DNA from 2 places in the Acinetobacter sp. AR2-3 genome. Region 1 is predicted to be linked to the other one. Evidence: predicted binding sites of a transcription regulator. Region 1 holds the regulator's gene; the other holds the start of a gene.

What was found. Region 1 encodes PhoB, which activates phosphate uptake and scavenging genes when phosphate is short. Its sites were predicted from a motif close to TGTCATNAANCTGTCATAA; they were not measured.
Region 2: a site for PhoB is predicted at 4,070-4,088, ahead of BFN00_RS04340 (inorganic phosphate transporter). Genes of this name have one in related genera too.

Annotation. Positions count from the first base shown of each region.
Region 1 is NZ_MJIQ01000049.1:8,399-18,688, reverse strand. Features, by position in the region: gene BFN00_RS09450 (SDR family NAD(P)-dependent oxidoreductase) at 1-164, opposite strand, end outside; gene BFN00_RS09445 (TetR/AcrR family transcriptional regulator) at 388-1,065, shown strand; gene phoB (phosphate regulon transcriptional regulator PhoB) at 1,315-2,025, shown strand; gene phoR (phosphate regulon sensor histidine kinase PhoR) at 2,051-3,409, shown strand; gene BFN00_RS09430 (glutathione S-transferase family protein) at 3,456-4,106, opposite strand; gene BFN00_RS09425 (pirin family protein) at 4,267-5,214, opposite strand; gene BFN00_RS09420 (GGDEF domain-containing protein) at 5,713-7,035, shown strand; gene BFN00_RS09415 (GGDEF domain-containing protein) at 7,226-8,449, shown strand; gene BFN00_RS09410 (restriction endonuclease) at 8,458-9,390, opposite strand; gene guaA (glutamine-hydrolyzing GMP synthase) at 9,550-10,290, opposite strand, start outside.
Region 2 is NZ_MJIQ01000032.1:15,274-25,563, reverse strand. Features, by position in the region: gene BFN00_RS04350 (rhomboid family intramembrane serine protease) at 1-304, shown strand, start outside; gene BFN00_RS04345 (hypothetical protein) at 524-2,065, shown strand; gene BFN00_RS04340 (inorganic phosphate transporter) at 2,403-4,022, opposite strand; gene metH (methionine synthase) at 4,559-8,245, shown strand; gene BFN00_RS04330 (hypothetical protein) at 8,380-9,279, shown strand; partial or broken gene BFN00_RS04325 (endonuclease domain-containing protein) at 9,287-9,475, opposite strand; gene dhaK (dihydroxyacetone kinase subunit DhaK) at 9,750-10,290, shown strand, end outside.

The sequences.
Region 1 (10,290 bases):
ACATCAGTCCCTTGGAGTAATTCCACGGTTTGCGCCAGACCCTGTTCATTGATATCACTCAGCGCCAAGTGACAACCCTGCTGAGCCAGTAATACTGCCAGTTGCTGGCCAATACCCGAACCTGCACCGGTAATCGCAGCGACTTTATTTTTAAAATTTTTCATTCAATTTCCTTATGTAAACCACTGCCCTTCCATGACAGCAGGATCTTGTTCTGTTGTTTCAGGAGTTAGCACAGATCCTCAATATAGTTTTGACAATATAGATTGTCAATAATTATCCCATGTCCTTAGAGGCCAAATTTCAAGGCAGAATTTCCATATAGGTCTGAGCGTGATTTATTGCTAAGATATTCGAAATCTTCATACAGATGAGCACACAGGCCTTATGACTGATTCAACCGATTCAGCAGCAAAATCACGCCCCCCCAAGACCAAGGAACGTCAGTTTAAAGGACTGTCGATGGCTGAACGGCAGCAGGCACGTCGTGAAAAGCTGATTGAAGCCGGGATTGAAGCTTATGGCAGTCACGGCTTTTTTTCAGTGACAGTGAAAGATATTTGCAATGAGGCCAAGCTGACCGAACGTTATTTTTATGAATCTTTCAAGAAAAGTGAAGATTTGTTTCAGACCATTTTTTTGAAACTGATTGATGAGCTGCAACAGAATGTGATGCAGGCCATGATGCAAGCCTCGACCGATCCAAAAAAAATGATCAAAGCGGGTCTGACTGCGCTGCTCACTACCCTGCGTGATAATCCGCGCATGGCACGGATCATTTATATCGATGCCATGCTGGTGCAGGAACTGCATAATCAGGCCACCATCCATGAAACCATGTCACGTTTCGACCGCATGATTCATGCCTTCGTCATGTTGATGATGCCGCAATTAAATCGCAGCGAGCAGGAAATTTCACTGGTGTCGACCGGTTTAAATGGCTATGTCACCCAAATTGCTATTCGTTGGGTGATGAGCGGTTTTAAACATTCGCTTGAGGAAGTTTTATCGTCTTGTAGTGTGATTTTTTTGGCGCTGCTCGAGTCATTTTCCGAGAAAAAATAGCTGTTAAATCCTGTGCTTAATAGGTTTCCATCTTTTCTGTAGTGAATGAAATATTTATGCTGTACTACGGAAATGAGTAAAATTAATTTATGATTTTTTAACAAGTTTCTGCATTATATTTGTCACAAATCTTTGCGAATATCAGCAGTTTTTCCCTTTCTGCAATGATACTGTCATAATTAGTCTTTGTAATAAGCCTGTCATAAATATAAAACGGTTCACCGTTTACATGAAATAGGGTATTGCGTTGTGAAAGATGACTACATATTAATCGTCGATGACGAGCTCCCGATTCGGGAAATGATCCATACCTCTCTGGATATGGCCGGTTTTCAGTGCTTACAGGCAGAAGATGCCAAGCAGGCGCATCAGATGATTGTGGATCAGCGTCCGGCATTAATTTTGCTGGACTGGATGATGCCGGGTGGTGTCAGCGGTGTGGACTTATGTCGTCGTCTGAAACGTGATGAAAGCCTGTCAGAAATTCCGGTGATCATGCTCACAGCGCGTGGTGAAGAAGACCATAAGGTACAAGGTCTGGATGCTGGTGCCGATGACTACATGACCAAGCCGTTCTCGACCCGGGAACTGGTCTCGCGGATTAAGGCGGTACTGCGCCGCGCCAATGCCCTGAGCGGTGAAAAAACTATTGATGCCAACGGCTTGATTCTGGATCCGGTCAGCCAGCGGGTGAATTTTGGTAACAACATTCTGGAAATGGGTCCGACTGAATACCGTTTACTGGCATTCTTCATGACCCATCCGGAACGTGCCTATACCCGTGCGCAATTGCTGGATCAGGTTTGGGGCGGTAACGTCTATATTGAAGACCGGACTATCGATGTGCATATCCGCCGTTTGCGTAAAGTGCTGGAACCTTATGGTGTAGACCGTTTTGTACAGACCGTTCGCGGAACGGGGTATCGTTTCTCGACGCGTTCAGATGTCGCTTTAGGTTAATATCTTTTAAGGTAAATCTTGTTTTATGTATGAACCCTACCCTGTCCCCGAACTGGCACGCGAACACAAAAGAATCCGTTACAGCAGTTTATGGGATTTTGCGAAGCAGGATTTACGCCTACTGGCTTTTTTCCTGATTATCGCCAGCTTTATCGGTTTTGGGATTGGGTATTTCTGGATTTGTATCGTAATTGCCTTCGTGGCGTTCTTTGCGACCCAAATGCGTTCCTTATATCTGGTCAATGAATGGATTTCCAATCGTCCTTATGATGTTCCGCCGAATATTGGCGGGATTTGGGGTGCGCTACTTTTCAATGTTTATCGCGCCCAACGTCAGGAACGGATTGTTCAGGCGGAAATGGTCGAACTGATCGACCGTGCCCAGTCTTCACTGGTGGCCTTGCAAGAAGCTGTGGTGCTGCTTGATGAAAACCAGCAGATTGAATGGTGGAATCCGGCAGCCGAACGTCTGCTCGGAATCTCCAGTGATGACCGTCGCCGTAATATCCTGACCTTGTTACGCCAACCAAGCTTTATCGAATACTATCACCATATTGATGAATCCCCGGACGGCCTGAAAATGCGTTCTTCGCTGTTTGAAGACCATTATGTGCAGGTCAAAATGACCCGTTTTGGCGGAGAAAGTCGGGTACTGGTCGCTTATGATGTGACCCGGATGCACAATCTGGAACAGATGCGAAAGGATTTTGTCGACAATATTTCACATGAACTGCGCACTCCTTTGACCGTACTCAGCGGTTATATTGAAACCTTTACCGATCAGGAAGATATTAATCCACGCTGGAAACGCGCTTTTGATCAGATGCAGTCGCAAACCCGACGCATGAATGCTCTGGTCAACGACCTGCTGCTGCTGTCACGTCTGGAAAATGATAAGAATATTGCCAAAAACCAGATCATTGAAATGCCGAGTCTGATGAACCAACTATTCGATGATGCCCAGGCCTATAATATTGATTATGGTCATACCCTGAATCTGGACATTGACAGTCATTGCGATCTGATCGGTTCAGATATGGAGCTGGCCAGCGCTTTTAGCAATCTGATCACCAATGCCATCAAGTATACGCCTAAAGGGGGTACCATCACCATCGGCTGGCATGATGATGGTGAATCCGCCTATTTTGTGGTGCAAGATAACGGCATCGGTATTGATCCCAAACATCTGCCACGTCTGACCGAGCGTTTTTACCGCATCGATTCAGACCGCAGTCGCCGTACTGGTGGTACCGGTTTGGGATTGGCAATTGTTAAACATGTGCTGATGCAACATCAGGCACATCTAGAAATTGAGTCCAAGGAAAACCAAGGTTCCACATTTAAGGTAGTTTTCCCCAAAGAGCGTCTCAGCTTTCCAGAATAAGATAACCCTCAAAAAAGGTGCCATCGGCACCTTTTCTTTTAAGCGTTTAAGAGCTGATCTGTTTTTCTTTGGACAGTGCACGCGCATAGGCAGCACGTTGCGACACCCGTTTCAGATAGGCTTGAATCGCTGGATAGCTTTGACCCGTCCGGCTCTGCATGGCCTCCAAAGGAAAACTCATCTGAATATCCGCAAAACTGAAATGCCCGGCAAAATAATCATGCTCACTCAAATAGCTTTCCAGAAACTGGATATGATCTTTTAAACGGCTCTGTACAAATTGCTTTTTCACCCCATCACAGATTTTCTTGGCCACAGGTCGAATCAGCAAAGGCGTATGTTTAGGCACTGTGGTCATTACCAGTTGCATCACCAGCAGCGGCATTAACGAGCCTTCCGCATAATGCATCCAGTAACGGTACTGGGCCTTGTCGGCAATATCTTCTGGGCGAAACTGCTGCTTTTCATCATAAGTTTCCTGCAAATATTCCAGGATCGCCGCAGATTCTGCCAGTACCTGACCCTGATCGACCAGAATCGGGGCTTTGCCCAACGGATGGATCTGTTTTAAGGCCGGTGGCGCAGAAAGGTTGGGCTGACGTTTATAGTATTTAACCTCGTAATCCAGTCCTAATTCTTCCATGGCCCACAGGATACGAAATGATCGTGATTGTTCGAGATGATGTAAAACACGCATATTAGACTCATGATTTTATTGTTTTTGCCCACTGAGCATAGCAAAAAGCAGCAGACTCTAGCTCATTTTTTGATGACTGTAATGATATGTATCCTATGTTGCAGATTCATTATTTGAGTTCAACTCAGACAGCGTTCCATATTCCCATCATTTTTAGCATTTATCGGGAAGCCCGCATCTGGTCTGGAAATGCAGGCGCTTCTAAACGTGGTCCATCATAGGCAGGAATGGAACCAAAACGTTCATGACCTTCAATCCATTGTTCCCGCGCAATTTTAAGTTCCTCTGTCGTACGCCCGACCAAATTCCACCACAGTAAAATCGGGCTTTCAAATGGTTCCCCACCAATCAATAACACCCGACTCCCGGCATGAATTTCAGCATTGACCTGCTGTAAGCCCGGCTCAAGGATCAACATATTATCCTCTGTCAGTTCATGCCCATTGATGCTGGCCGTCCCTTCAAGCACCATAAAACCATATTCAAATTTCGGATTCAGCGGCAAGCGCATACTGCTACTTTCAGCTGCATACACATCCACACCTAGCAATTCACTATGTACTTTAACTGGTGATCTCGTTTTTAAATATTCTCCGACCAGCACGGTAAATTCAATGCCTTGCTCATTTATGACCGGCAATTCAGGATAATGTTCAAAACCCGGTGCCATATTGATCTTGTCATCCGGCAAGGCAATCCATAACTGCGCTGCATGCATATGCGTTTCACTTTCAGGAGAGACTTCGGTATGTGAAATGCCATAACCCGAGGTCATCAGATTGACCTGCTTGGGACGAATCAACTGCTGATTTCCCAGACTGTCATTGTGCATCATGCTGCCTTCGATCATCCATGTAAAGGTCTGCAGACCAATGTGCGGATGTGGTCCGATATCCAGACCATCTCCTTGCGGGAAAATGGCCGGACCCGCATGATCCAGAAAACACCAGGCACCAATCATGCGCTTATGTCTGCTTGGCAAGGCACGTTTAATCACGGTGCCCTGTCCGATTTCCGCGCGACGTAAAGGAAACTCCTGAATAAACTGATTCACATACTTTTCACAATCATCGGAATTCGACAGTTCAATATCACTATTATTCGACATGGCTGAGCTTACCTCGGCATTTTCATTCTACTTTTGAGTGGGTGAGACATGCATTTGACCGATTCAAGATGCCTCTCTGTTCAGGACAATGTACAGGGTCTATGGGCAAAATCTATCCCTGGAAATATTTAGATACGTATAAAACGCCTCACTAGTCTCATTAATTTAAATCCTGAAAGGCAGATGGGATTTGTATCCAAAGCCCCCAAAATTAAGTTTTAGCAAGGCAATCATGATTTAGGCACATGGCGTTATGAGTTTAAATAAACTGAAGGTCAGGAATATCATTTATGTTTCACGTGAAACGAATCCATAACAACCAAATATCCCAATGAATAAGATGATTATTCATGTATTTCAATCGCTTTCAATTTTACAAAACACAAATTTTGTTACGTTTTAGCTTTAAAAACTTCCCGGATACCCAATTTTTGGGAGGTTATTTTTTACTCAACCACGGCATAATAGGCACCTATAAAAATAACACTGGACCAGGACATGTCTGCTCAGAATGAGAATATATATTCAACGGCGAATGTATCTTTTCAAAATTCGACGACCGATAAATCACTGAAATTATCTGAATGTGATCTGCAGAACCGTCAGCTGATTGAACAGGCGCTAACAGATCCTCATGCCCGTATTCCTGCCCCGTTTCAGCAGTATTTTCATGATTATGTCTATACGCATAGTCATCATAACTTGCGTCAAATTAACTATCTGGCGCAAATTGCCTTTTTACTGTATTTCTTTGCCGATATTCTGATTATTCCAGACATGTTTTTTATTTCTGGTCTGATGCGCGTCGTTCTGGTTCTGGGCGCCATGTTTTGCTGTTATTACCTGTTTAAAAAACATAAAAACATTCAGATTCTGGACAGAATCTTGCCGATAGGTACCACTGTGGCTGCAGCGGCATGGATTGGCTTACTCGCGCTTTCAACCAGTCCCCATGTTGCTACCTATATTTATGCCTCTGCGATCTTTATTCTCATCGCCAATCTCTGTGTGCAGACCCAGTTTAAAGTCGCAGTCTATTGCTCCATCTTGATTGCCCTGTTTATCATGCTTGGGGTGACCCAGTTCATGAGTGCTTCTCAAGCCTTTATTTTTAGCGTGGTCTTTAGTCCACTGTGGTTTTTTAGTATTTATATTAACTGGAATAATATTCTGAATGTGCGGCGTTCTTTTTTGCGCTCCCTGCTTGATGAATGGAACTATCAAACCTTAAAGAATCTGGCCCATACCGATGATTTGACCCAACTCTACAACCGTCGCCATTTTGTCGATATGGCTGAACGCTCTATTCATCAATGGCCTAAACATGCCAGTAGCTGCCTGTTGATGTTTGATGTGGATCATTTTAAAAATATTAATGATAGCTATGGGCATGATGTTGGTGATCGGGTGCTACAACTGATTGCTGAGATGACCCGTAAAGAAATGCGGCATAGCGATGTACTGGCACGTTTTGGCGGGGAAGAGTTTATCGCTCTCCTGGAAGATACTCAGCTACAAGACAGCCTGGTGATTGCAGAACGAATTCGTTGTGCAATTCAAAAGCAGTATATTTATGTTGAATCCAATCATTCCATCCGGTTCACCATTTCGATCGGTGTTGCAGAACTAGAATCCCATACCCAGACTCTGGAAGATCTGATCAAACAAGCCGATATCGCCTTATATCAAGCCAAGAAGTCTGGCCGAAACCGGATTGAAGTCTATCATCCGGATATGCTGAATAAGCCCAAGCCAGCAACAGAAAATCCCTGGAATGTATTTAAGCCAGACACTCAACCAGCCCAGTCAACGGCGAATTAAAGCTGAATCATTAGTCTGTTCTATAAGCTAGGATCATTCTTAGAATGCGTTAATCGGGGATTTCATTTTATAAAATAAATTTGATTCTTCCACTTTTAAAATATCCAACAAAAGAATAGAATATTTTTTATACAACTATATATAAATTTCATCTTATTCATTTTTATATATTTTAATTTGGGAAGGCTGCATGCCGCATGATAACGAAAAAGAATCACGTACCCTGATTCAGGAGGCTCTTCAAGATCCGCTTGTTCGTATTCCTGCACCTCTAAAACCGGCCTACTATGCTCATCAGAAAAAACTCACTTTAAAATACTTATTACAGGTCAATTTATTCGCACAGCTGGCATATGCCTCTTATACCCTCGCCGATATTCTGGTGCTGCATGATATTCTCAAGTTACTCATTTTGACCAAAATCAGCTATACCATCCTGATCGTACTGATCACGATCTGGATGTATCACTCTTACCGCAATCTGCCTGTCTTTGATCTGCTCTTGCCTACCTCGATTATTGGTGCAAGTGCCATCTGGTTTTTTAATCTGAATCAGTCTGAAAGTGCTTATACCCTCATTTATCAATATGCCTCCTTAGTCTTTATTGTACTGGCCAATTTATGTGTGCAGATCCGGTTCTGGCCGTCTTTGATTACTTCAAGTCTGATTACCCTGATGATTTACATCGGTGTATATTTCAATACTCGGTCTGACCTGTACCAGATGTTTTTATTTTCCCTGATTTATCTGCCAGTATTGACCTTCAGTCTATATATTAGCTGGAGCTCGACCTTAAAATCACGCATGGTATTTTTGCAGCATACCCTGAATGAATATAATCGGCAGGCCTTTGAAAATATGGCTCATACCGACTCACTCACTGGCCTGAATAACCGTCGCTGTTTTGAATATCTCGCGCAACAACTGATACAACAGAATTTTGATCAACCGGTGCCTATGAGTTTACTGGTCTTTGATGTCGATCATTTTAAGCAGATTAATGATCGTTATGGTCATGATATCGGAGATCAGGTCTTACAGACGATTGCCCTAAATACACACAGCGAAATGCGGCAGCATGATATTTTGGCACGCTATGGAGGCGAGGAATTTATTGCATTTTTACCCGAAACTTCTCTGGATGAAGCGCTAAAAGTTGCCGAGCGTTTAAGGCATAAAATTGAAAATATTGTGATCGATCTAGACAGCCAACATCGTTTCAGTTTTAGTATTTCGATTGGTGCTGCCATTCTGGAAAGCTGTGAAACGGATTTGATGACCCTAATTAAGCAAACCGATATTGCCTTATATCAGGCTAAAGCCAATGGACGGAATCGGGTTGAAGCTTATGATCCAGATCTGGAGCAAAGTTTAGCTGGGGAGCTGCAAAACTGGCAGGTTAAACCAGCTTAAATTACCCGTTAAAAATTATCTTCATCAAAACGATCTTGGTCGATTTTATAGATATGAAAACTACGTTCTATTTGTACACCTAAACCAAATTCAATCATTAAAGACGTCAGCTTATCGCCATCAATTAAAACAATACCGGATTTTCTTGCCGACTCAATGGCCTCTTTACTGAAACTTGACGTAGTAATGAATACACCCTTCTTAGCAACTTGATCGGCCAAAGCACCTTTAAACTGTTGAATGTCGGGACGACCAACAGTATCTTTCCAACGTTTCGCTTGGATGTAAATTTTATCTAGCCCTAATCGATCTTCACTAATTACACCATCAATTCCACCATCGTTGGTTTTACCAATCGCTTGAGCTGCATCTTGATGTGAACCGCCGTAGCCCATTGCCACCAGAAGATCGACAACCAGTCTTTCAAAAAATGAAGGAGATTTATCTTTTACCATCTGAAGCAAATCACTTTTCAAATCAGATTTTAATAATTCCGTTGTGTTCTGGATTGTTTCTTCTGGAGTCTGAGTTTCTTGGTAACTATTTAGGCTTTCAATAACTTGTAGATTCCCGATCCCAAACTCATCTTTATTTTTCTTTCCTAATTTAAAATCTGAAAATCCGTTGAACTGTGCTAAATATTCATTTGTTATAGCATCTAAACTTTTTAAATCAACCTGTCTACCCAAGCTACTAATCTCACAATATGCTCTCTTCGGTTGTTGAACTAAGCCCGCCTTAACTAAGTAGGTCTTTGCCCATGCCACTCTATCTTTAAATATATTTTTCCCACTCGGAAGAATTTTATTTAAATCCTCTTCGTGTAAATTGGAACGTTCAGCTAGGATATTCGCAGCATCCGAAATTTTTATTGGCTCATTTAATTCTGATAATAATTTCATTAAAGGCAGCATTAATTGATCATAAGTAGGTAAAGGCATTTTTTAGCTTTTAAAGGTTTATTTTTATTCAGTATAAATCAAAAAAAGAGCGCCGAAGCGCTCTTTTTTATTAGGTTATATCTGATAAACCAGATACTGCCACGCGCATAGCGCTTGGCGTAATTTAGGCGGACAGCAGTGCTGTCCGAAACCCCTAAATTACTCCCATTCAATTGTTGCTGGTGGTTTAGACGATACGTCATACACAACACGAGAAACTTCAGCAATTTCATTCATGATACGGGTCGAGATCTTATCGACTAAATCATAAGGAAGATGCGCGAAACGAGCCGTCATAAAGTCCACGGTTTCTACCGCACGCAGTGCAATCACCCATGCATAACGACGGCCATCACCGACTACACCCACCGATTTTACTGGCTGGAATACTGCAAATGCTTGAGCAGTCTTGTCATACCAGCCGCTGGCACGCAGTTCCTGCATGAAAATGTCATCCGCAAGACGTAAAATGTCTGCATATTCTTTTTTCACTTCACCCAGGATACGCACACCAAGACCTGGGCCCGGGAATGGATGACGGTAGATCATGCTGTGTGGCAAGCCTAAAGTCGTACCCAATTTACGTACTTCATCTTTAAATAAGTCACGTAATGGTTCAACCAGTTCAAACGCTAGATCTGCTGGTAAACCACCCACATTATGGTGTGATTTAATCACATGTGCCTTGCCCTGCTTGCTTGCAGCAGATTCAATTACGTCTGGATAAATCGTACCTTGTGCAAGGAATTTTACGCCATCTAATTTACGTGCTTCTTCAGCGAAGACAGCAATAAATTCACGGCCAATAATTTTACGTTTTGCTTCAGGATCAACTTCACCCGCAAGCGCAGTCAAGAAACGCTCTTCAGCAGCAGCACGAATAACACGGATACCCATGTT
Region 2 (10,290 bases), on a different contig from region 1:
GAAGCATAAAAATGATGCGCGCTGGGCCAGTCTCGGCGCTTCCGGTGCAGTCTCGGCTGTACTTTTTGCCTATATTCTGTTTGAACCTTGGAAGTTGATCTTTGTGTTCTTCATTCCGGTTCCTGCCATTATTTTTGCTGTGCTGTATGTAGCTTATAGCATCTGGTCAGGCAAAAAAGGCAATAGCAACATTAATCACAGCGCGCATTTATGGGGAGCGGCTTACGGGGTGGTCATGACGATTATTCTGGAGCCACGCCTGATTCCGCATTTCCTGAATAAACTGATGCAGGTTCCGTTTTAATCAGGTTTTTTAAATATTGAAGGAATAAAGCCACATATGAGTTAAGCCTCATATTTCTACTGAAAATGGATAAGAGAGCTACTGCTCTCTTATTCGTTTGAAACATCTCGTAATATATTAGAAAGTGATGATGTCACTTAATGCCAATCTTGGACTGAATTTTGCAGCGATAATATATACATCTGTATATTAATTACTGTCATTCTCGAGATATTTTGCATGTCCATTACACCAGACGGTCTTCAATTTCCTCTTCAGTCTCCGCAACAAAAACCAAGTAGCTCCAAAGCAGGACGCGCGATCATCGCAGCAGCCTTAGCCAATGTCGATTCACACAGTTCTCAACAGGCACAATCAGAAAAAAACTGGCGCAAACACTACACAGTACATTTTAAGCAACTGGTCGAACAGGGACTGAGTTCTCCTGAAGCCAGCTTGAAAATTGCTGAAGATGGATTGGCAAAGGCCCATCAGACTTTTGAATTTTACCGTGATGGTCAAAAGTATGTATTACAAGATGCTTTAACTCTGCCCGCAGGTCAGTTGCATACCTTCAAGCTGACAGGTAATAGCAAATCGGCACCAGAATGGTATGTGCCTTACCACGGTCAAAAGCTGCAAGGTGATGCCTTATTGGAGCAGATTGAGCGCTGGGAAAGCCAAGGCATCGTGGAAACCAGTCATGCCAATGCCCTGCGTGAATGTGTGGTACATCCTGAATGGTTTGACTTGTCAGATCGGACGGCGGTGCTGTTTGGTGCAGCATCTGAAGCCGGTCCTCTGACCTGGCTGGCGAAATGGAAAGCCAATATTGTAGCGATTGATCTGCCGAATACCCGTGTATGGGGCAAGATTGTTGATACCATCAACCAAGGCAATGCCACGCTGTATGCGCCATGTACTGAAGACCTGCCTACTGATACTTCACTTGATATTTTAAAAGAAAAACTGGGGGCGAATTTGCTGACCCAGATTCCTGAAATTGCCAAATGGTTATTACAGTTCGAGCAGGATCTGGATCTGGCTGCAATTGCCTATCTGGATGGTGAAAAGCATGTTCGGGTCTCCATGGCGATGGATGCCATCATGCAGCATGTCAGCCAGCAAAAAGCTAATACCAGCCTGATGTACATGTGTACGCCGACCGATGTTTATGCGGTTCCGAGTGAAGTGATTGAAGCGTCAAAAGTAAAATATACTGAACGCTCCAAGGCACAGGCAATCATCTCCAAAGGTGTTTCCACTTTAAGCCGCAAACATTTTTTCCAGAAAAATGCGCATGAACTGATTCAGTCTGGTGATCAGGCATATGGCATTTGTGACTGTCTAGTAGTTGAACAAGGCCCGAACTATGCGCTGGCAAAACGTATCCAGCAATGGCGTGCCACCTTGGCTCGCGCTCAAGGCCAACGGGTCAGTATCAATATTGCGCCTTCGACGACCACCTATTCCGTGACCAAGAATCCGCTATTAAAAGCCGCATTTAACGGTGCCAGCCTGTTTGATGTTGAAGCTTTCGCGCCTGAAACCACCAATGCGATTATGGCGGCACTATGGATTCATGATCTGCGTAATCCGGAATCGGTGGCCAATCCTGAAGTAAAACTCAACCATCCGCTTGAATTGATGATGCATGGCGCGAATCATGGTGGTTTGTGGCGGGTTGCTTATCTGGCGCGTACTGCATTGCCTTTTGCTGCGCTGTATGGTTTTGCAACGGAGAAGTTGCCAAAAGGATTATTAAGTAAGTTGAAGAAGTAATTTAGTTCCTTCTTTCGAGACTTCTTCTACGTTAGATAAACTTTTATTTAATGTTTATCCCCTCACCCTTGCGAAGCAGTGCTTCTCATCTCCCAAAGGGAGAGGGAGCTTCCCCAATGGATTCAAATGAGTATTAAGCATCTAAAGAAACGTTTTTTAATAAAATGAATACTATTCAAATTAAACTCGCTTTATTTGAATAAATAATGTAATTCCCTCTCCTGAGCAAGTTTTAAAGCACCGCTTTTAAATCGAAGCGCAAGTGAGGGTCAGAGAGAGGTAAAAATCACCTATAAAAAAAGCTGCTCTAGAGCAGCTTTTTTTATGTCTAAATAACTTAGAACACTTTTAACAGTACCCAATACAAACCGCCTGACAGGCAGATCGTTGCTGGCAAGGTAAATATCCAAGCAGACAGAATAGTTTTCACCATCTGGAAGTTCAGACCTGACTTGTTCGCCACCATGGTACCTGCTACTGCAGAGTTCAATACATGGGTAGTAGATACCGGCATACCAAAGCCATCTGCCGCCGCAATGGTCGACATCGCAACAAGTTCGGCAGACATACCCTGACCATAAGTCATATGCTGTTTACCAATACGCTCACCGACAGTCACGACAATACGCTTCCAGCCGACCATCGTACCCAGACCGAGTGCCAAGGCTGTCGCCACTTTTACCCAGGTCGGGATGTATTGCAGGAATGAATCCAGATTGTCACGGTATTCATCCACTGTTTTTTCCTGCGCAGCACTCATTGCCGGTAAAGCTTCTGCTTTATCCAGACGCTTAAATGCTGTAGTGCTCAGATACATGTCATTACGGAATTCAGATACTTGAGCTTCAGGAACATCCTTGATGCTGGTATAGCTACCGACTTTCTCACCCAGATGATCCGTCAAGCTTGCCAATGCAGGCACGACTTCAGGGGTAATTTCCTTGGTCTGAATGTACTTGGTAATGACATCACGGGCTTGTTCATCCGGAATATCCTGATGATTTGGATAGATCACATCCGCTGTTTGTGCAGATAACTGACCAAAAGATTGAATATGTTGTGCATCCAGATTCTTGTTCAGCGAGTACGCCAACGGTACACAGCCGATCAGAATCAGCATGATCAGGCCCATACCTTTTTGACCGTCATTTGAACCATGGGCAAAACTCACCCCAGTACAGGTAAAGATCAGCATGGCACGAATCAATGGTGGCGGTGGCTTGTTACCTTCAGGTGGCTGGAACAATTCCAGTTGACGCTTGAAGATTTTTTTCACCAGCAGGAACACAATTGCAGCAAATGCAAAACCGATTAAAGGCGAGAATAATAGCGCCTTACCGACTTTCATGACTTGCTCCATGTCTATACCTGAAGCGCCAGTACCGGCATTCAGAATATAGTTCATGATGCCCACACCCAGAATCGAACCGATCAGGGTATGTGAACTGGATGCCGGAATACCGAGGAACCAGGTTCCCAGATTCCAGAGAATTGCCGCGATCAGCATGGCAAAAACCATGGCAAAACCTGCTCCGGAGCCGACATTCATGATCAGCTCGACTGGCAATAACGCAATAATGCCGTAAGCGACCGCACCACTGGCGACCATAACCCCAAGGAAATTACAGAAGCCGGCCCACATCACTGCGACAGGAGCTGAAAGTGCATTGGTATAAATGACTGTGGCCACAGCATTGGCGGTATCGTGAAAGCCATTGACGAACTCAAAGCTCAACGCAATAAAAAGTGCCGTCGCTAACAAAATAACTGAATACAAGCCCAAGGCCGGTACATGCGCTAAATCTGCAGACAACTGGAAGCCGATATAAATCAGCGTAGTGATAATAAGAGTCAGGAACACCGGCATAAAGAATTTCGGTGTTGGCACATGAACATTGGTCGACTTTTGGGAAGCCGACCCGTGTGCTGAATCTACGGGAGTTTGATTAGGATTCATGCAAGCAGGAATAGAGGATTCAAGAATCCCCATATTGTTCAGTTAAATTGTGACAATTATATGACAAACTGCTGTCATATGAAGCAATTATTTGGATTTTCTTGCTGCTATTCGTCCTGTTTAATTCCGACTAAAATACTAGATTTTGATTTTATATATCAATTACTTAAGAGAGGATTCCAGCTTATTTAAGCTTAGCAACCGCACATATTTTGCTACCAAAACGATTCATGCCCTACCTGTCATCAAGCAGAGCAAAAGTTTCATTTGCACAGCATAAGCCATCAATATGACAATTTCATGAATGAAAGCATCAGCTTAATTTTCTGATCCTGTTTCTTGTCTGTAAGGCATCGAATCAGATTCGAGATTGCATTATTTTCTGATCCGCATGTTAAAACTTGTTGTTTTTCTAGATGACTTATCAAATTTTCATATCATGCTTATCCATCATTCTGAGCAATCTCAGCAGAAATCAGCCAACTAATCTGCTAAGATTAGCGTCGTTTTTTTTGATTTCTGCTGAGAAAGTTTGAATGTCTACACTTACCACTTTAAAAGAACTTCTTGCCAAAAGAATTTTAATTATCGATGGTGCGATGGGTACCATGATCCAGCGCCATAAACTGGAAGAAGCCGATTATCGTGGTGAGCGTTTTGCTGACTGGGCCTATGATCTCAAAGGTAATAATGATTTGCTGGTGCTGACTCAGCCACAAATCATTCAAGGCATTCATGAAGCTTACTTGGAAGCTGGCGCCGACATTATTGAAACCAACACCTTTAACGGTACCCGCGTTTCAATGTCGGATTACCACATGGAAGATCTGGTTCCCGAGATTAACCGTGAAGCAGCGCGTCTGGCCAAAGAAGCCTGTGCCAAATATTCAACGCCTGAAAAACCACGCTTTGTAGCCGGTGTGATTGGTCCGACATCGCGTACCACTTCTATTTCTCCAAACGTGAATGATCCGGCGTTCCGTAACATCACTTTTGATGCACTCAAAGTTGACTATATTGAATCGACCAAGGCCTTGATCGAAGGTGGTGCAGACATCATCCTGATCGAAACTGTGTTCGATACTTTAAATGCCAAAGCTGCCATCTTTGCAGTAAAAGAAGTCTTTAAAGAATTAGGCTATGAACTGCCAATCATGATTTCAGGTACGATCACGGATGCATCAGGTCGTACATTGACTGGTCAAACCGCTGAAGCCTTCTGGAACTCGATGCGCCATGCAGAGCCGTTATCTATCGGCTTTAACTGTGCCCTAGGTGCAGATGCGATGCGCCCACACGTGAAAACCGTGTCTGACGTTGCCGATACCTTTGTTTCAGCACATCCAAACGCTGGCTTGCCAAATGCCTTTGGTGGTTATGATGAAACACCTGAAGAAACTGCGGCCTTCATTAAAGAATTTGCTGAAAGTGGCTTAATTAATATTACCGGTGGTTGCTGTGGTACTACGCCGGATCATATCCGCGCGATTGCAAATGCTGTTGCAGGCATTACCCCTCGTCAAATTCCTGAAATTGAACCGGCGTGTCGTTTAAGCGGTTTAGAGCCATTTAACATCACCAAAGATTCACTGTTTGTGAACGTGGGTGAACGTACCAACGTCACCGGTTCGAAAAAATTCCTGCGTCTGATTCGTGAAGAAAACTTCGCCGAAGCGCTTGATGTTGCCCGTCAACAGGTTGAAGCCGGTGCACAAATCATTGACATCAACATGGATGAAGGTATGCTCGATTCACAAGGTGCGATGGTGCATTTCCTGAATCTGATTGCTTCTGAGCCGGATATTTCACGTGTACCAATCATGCTGGATTCTTCTAAATGGGAGATTATCGAAGCAGGCCTGAAATGTGTGCAAGGTAAAGCCGTGGTGAACTCGATTTCCCTGAAAGAAGGTCATGACGAGTTTGTCGAACGTGCCCGCCTCTGCCGTCAATATGGTGCTGCGGTGATCGTGATGGCATTTGATGAAGATGGTCAGGCCGATACAGCTGCGCGCAAAAAAGAAATCTGTAAGCGTTCATATGATGTTCTGGTGAATGAAGTGGGCTTCCCCTCTGAAGATATTATCTTTGACCCGAACGTCTTTGCGATTGCGACCGGTATTGAAGAACACAACAACTATGGCGTGGACTTTATTGAAGCGACTGGCTGGATTAAACAGAACCTGCCAAATGCGATGATTTCTGGTGGTGTGTCGAACGTATCGTTCTCGTTCCGTGGTAACGAACCGGTACGTGAAGCGATTCACTCGGTGTTCCTGTACCATGCCATTCAGCAAGGCATGACTATGGGTATTGTAAATGCCGGTCAGATGGCGATTTACGATGACATCGATAAAGAATTGAAAGAAGCGGTTGAAGATGTTGTTTTAAACCAGAACCAGGGTGAAAGCGGTCAGGAAGCAACCGAAAAACTACTTGCGGTTGCTGAAAAATACCGTGGTCAAAGTGGTACGCAAAAAGCCGAAGAAAATCTGGAATGGCGTAATGAGTCTGTTGAAAAACGGCTTGAATATGCATTGGTAAAAGGCATCACGACTTATATCGACCAGGATACTGAAGAAGCTCGTTTAAACTCTACACGTCCACTGGATGTGATTGAAGGTCCATTGATGGCGGGTATGAACGTAGTCGGCGATCTGTTCGGTGCCGGTAAAATGTTCTTGCCACAAGTAGTCAAATCTGCACGTGTGATGAAACAGGCTGTAGCGTGGTTGAACCCGTTCATTGAGGCCGAGAAAACCCAAGCTGAAGCTAAAGGTAAAATCCTGCTGGCTACGGTGAAAGGTGATGTACACGACATCGGTAAAAACATCGTTGGCGTAGTATTAGGCTGTAATGGTTATGACATCGTGGATCTGGGCGTGATGGTGCCATGCGAGAAGATTCTGCAAACTGCGATTGATGAAAAAGTCGATATCATCGGTTTGTCTGGTCTGATCACGCCGTCTCTGGATGAAATGGTCTTTGTTGCCAAAGAAATGCAGCGCAAAGGCTTTAACATTCCACTGATGATTGGTGGTGCGACGACTTCTAAAGCGCATACCGCAGTGAAAATCTCACCGCAATATCATAATGATGGCGTGCTTTATACCGCGGATGCTTCGCGTGCTGTGGGTGTAGCAACGCAGTTGCTCTCTCCTGAAATGAAACCAAAACTTTTGGCTGACTATGCAGCGGATTATGAAAAAATTCGTACCCGTCTTGCGAACAAGCAACCGAAAGCGGCGAAATTGTCTTATCAAGAGTCAGTCGAAAACGGCTTCAAGATCGATTTCGACAAGAATGCACCGGTTAAACCAAACTTCATTGGTTCAGAAACCTTTACCAATTATCCGCTTGAAGCTTTGGTGGAATATTTTGACTGGACACCGTTCTTTATTTCCTGGAGTCTAGCGGGCAAATTCCCGAAAATCCTAGAAGATGAAGTGGTGGGTGAAGCCGCGCGTGACTTGTATGAACAAGCACAAGCAATGCTGAAAGACATTATCGAAAACAAACGTTTCGATGCGCGTGCAACCTTCAGTATTTACCCTGCAAACCGTGTCGCAGCAGATACCGTTGCGGTGACTGATGCAAATGGCAATGTAACACACAGCTTTGAGCACCTTCGTCAGCAGTCTGACAAAGTCACAGGTAAAGCAAACTACTCTTTGGCTGACTTTATTGCCCCTAAAGATGTGGCGCAGGATTACTTGGGTGGTTTTACCGTGTCGATCTTTGGTGCGGAAGAACTTTCTCAAGAATACAAAGCCAAAGGTGATGACTATAACGCGATTATGGTTCAAGCTTTGGGCGACCGTTTTGCAGAAGCATTTGCAGAACACTTGCACCAACGTATTCGTAAAGAGTTCTGGGGCTACCAGGCAGACGAACAGCTTTCTAATGAAGAATTGATCAAAGAGAAATATGTCGGTATTCGTCCTGCACCGGGCTACCCTGCTTGTCCTGAACATTCTGAAAAAGCGCCGCTGTTTGATTGGTTAGGTACGACTGATAAGATCGGAACTTACTTAACTAGTAGTTTTGCAATGTGGCCACCTTCATCAGTCAGTGGTTTCTACTATGCAAACCCTGAAACTGAATACTTTAACGTGGGTAAAATCTCTGGCGATCAGTTGGAAGATTATGCGAAGCGTAAAGGTTGGACGTTAGATGAGGCGAAACGTTGGTTAGCGCCGAATTTGGATGATTCTGTGGTTTAATCCCCCTCCTTGCGAAGCGATGCTTCTCACCTTTGATAAAGGGGAAGAATCCATTCGTATCGAATATGAAAAATCCCCTCTTATGAGGGGATCTTTAACTGAATCAGGCAAAATTTACTTAATTTAAGATAAAAATGAGTATAAACAGCACCAAATTCGCTATTAACATTGTTTCTAATTTTAAAAAAAACAATAATCTGAATAAGATCAAAGGGGGAGAAATTGCTCTTTTTCGCTCACTACTTTGGTCTTTTAAAAATGCTACTCAGAAAAATGTATATATAGAAGAACATCACGGAACTAATCATCAGGTTACATTCACAGGTAATGGTACTTACGCTCGATCCTCTGCCAGATGTGAGTTATCCGATCTTCTTCTTATTTCATTTAACTCAAGAGAAGCTAGATTAACTTATTTACAGGCAAAGTATGAGAATACAATAGTATCCGATGTTCAAACTCATAAATGGAAAGCCAACCTAGAGCAGTGGTTTTTATTAAATCAATTACCACTAATAAAAGGCTATGGCAAATTCAACCCTCCTGCTGATTTATTAAATTCTGCTAAACTAAAATCGATTGGTTCATTTGGTTTTTTCCATAAAGATTTATCTGGGGACTTTGATCTATATTATGCAAGTGCAGAACATTTATCTTTACCAATCACTTATACTCAAAGATCAGGAAAATTATTTGTTAATCGAACTTCTTTGAACTCGCATTTATTACGTCAATTTGTTGGATTTTCAGAAAAAGAATGCTTAGAAGCTACTAGTTTACATAATTTTTTAGTTCAACTATATAACTTACAAGTGGGTACCCCTATACACATTAATAATTCAATCTCTAGATGGATTATTAGTAATTTAAAATCTCTTCCTAATTCATCATTGGTTAATGATTTACTAAAAGTTATCGATATAAATCATGATACTCCTTTAGATAATCAAATTCCTAAAAACTTTAACTACGAATTAAATTTTGGTGCAAAAAAAATCCTACTAATTCGAGTTAATGATGAAAGTATATTTTAAATTTATTTTCAATCACCAAATTGGCAGCAGGACAGTAAAAATCCACAATGTAATTCAAAATCGGCTTTTGCCTATAAAACTGTAAACCCAAGATTTGCTTGTTACGAAGCCGTGACCACAACAACTTTTCAGCGTCGGTCATGTTATTGCGTAAATCTCGCGAGGCTTGTTTTAAATTTTTATTGTAGGGTTTCATTTTTTATTCTCTTTTTTGAATCTCCCCTAGCCCCTCTTTAGAAAAGGGGGACTTCATGAATCCAAAGCCACCATCCAATTCGCGACAAGTCCCCCTTTAACAAAGGGGGATTTAGGGGGATTCTTATCATAAATATATACATCAAAAACCGCCCCTTTTCTAACCCATCAAACCCTAAATCATCCGTTTTTACATTTTTAATTCAGCAATCTCAATAACTTTCCATAATAATAAGACTTTAGACATCTCCCAGAATACGTGAAGGCCCTCCTCCATGAAAAAACTCCTCAACAACCCTGAAAACCTGGTTGTCGAAATGTGCAAAGGCTTTGTACTAGCACACCCTGAACTGAGCTTTAACGAATCTTATAAAATCATCTCAAGAAAAGAAAAACACAACAATGTTGCACTGATCAGTGGCGGTGGTAGCGGTCACGAACCAGCACATGCAGGCTTTGTTGGTGCAGGCATGTTAGATGCTGCCGTATGTGGCGATGTCTTTGCCTCACCTTCGCAAATTCAGGTCTATAAAGCACTCCAACACGTCGCAACAGACAAAGGCGTGCTCATGATCATTAAAAACTATTCTGGCGATATGATGAATTTCCAGAATGGTGCAGCTTTAGCTATAGAAGATGGCATTAAAGTCGATTATGTAAAAGTAGCAGATGATATTGCAGTCAAGGACAGCCTCTACACGGTCGGCCGTCGTGGCGTGGCGGGTACTGTATTTGTACATAAAATTGCAGGTGCAGCAGCGTCAAAAGGTTTAGAGCTTGCGGAAGTCAAAGTTGTGGCTCAAAAAGCAGCGGATA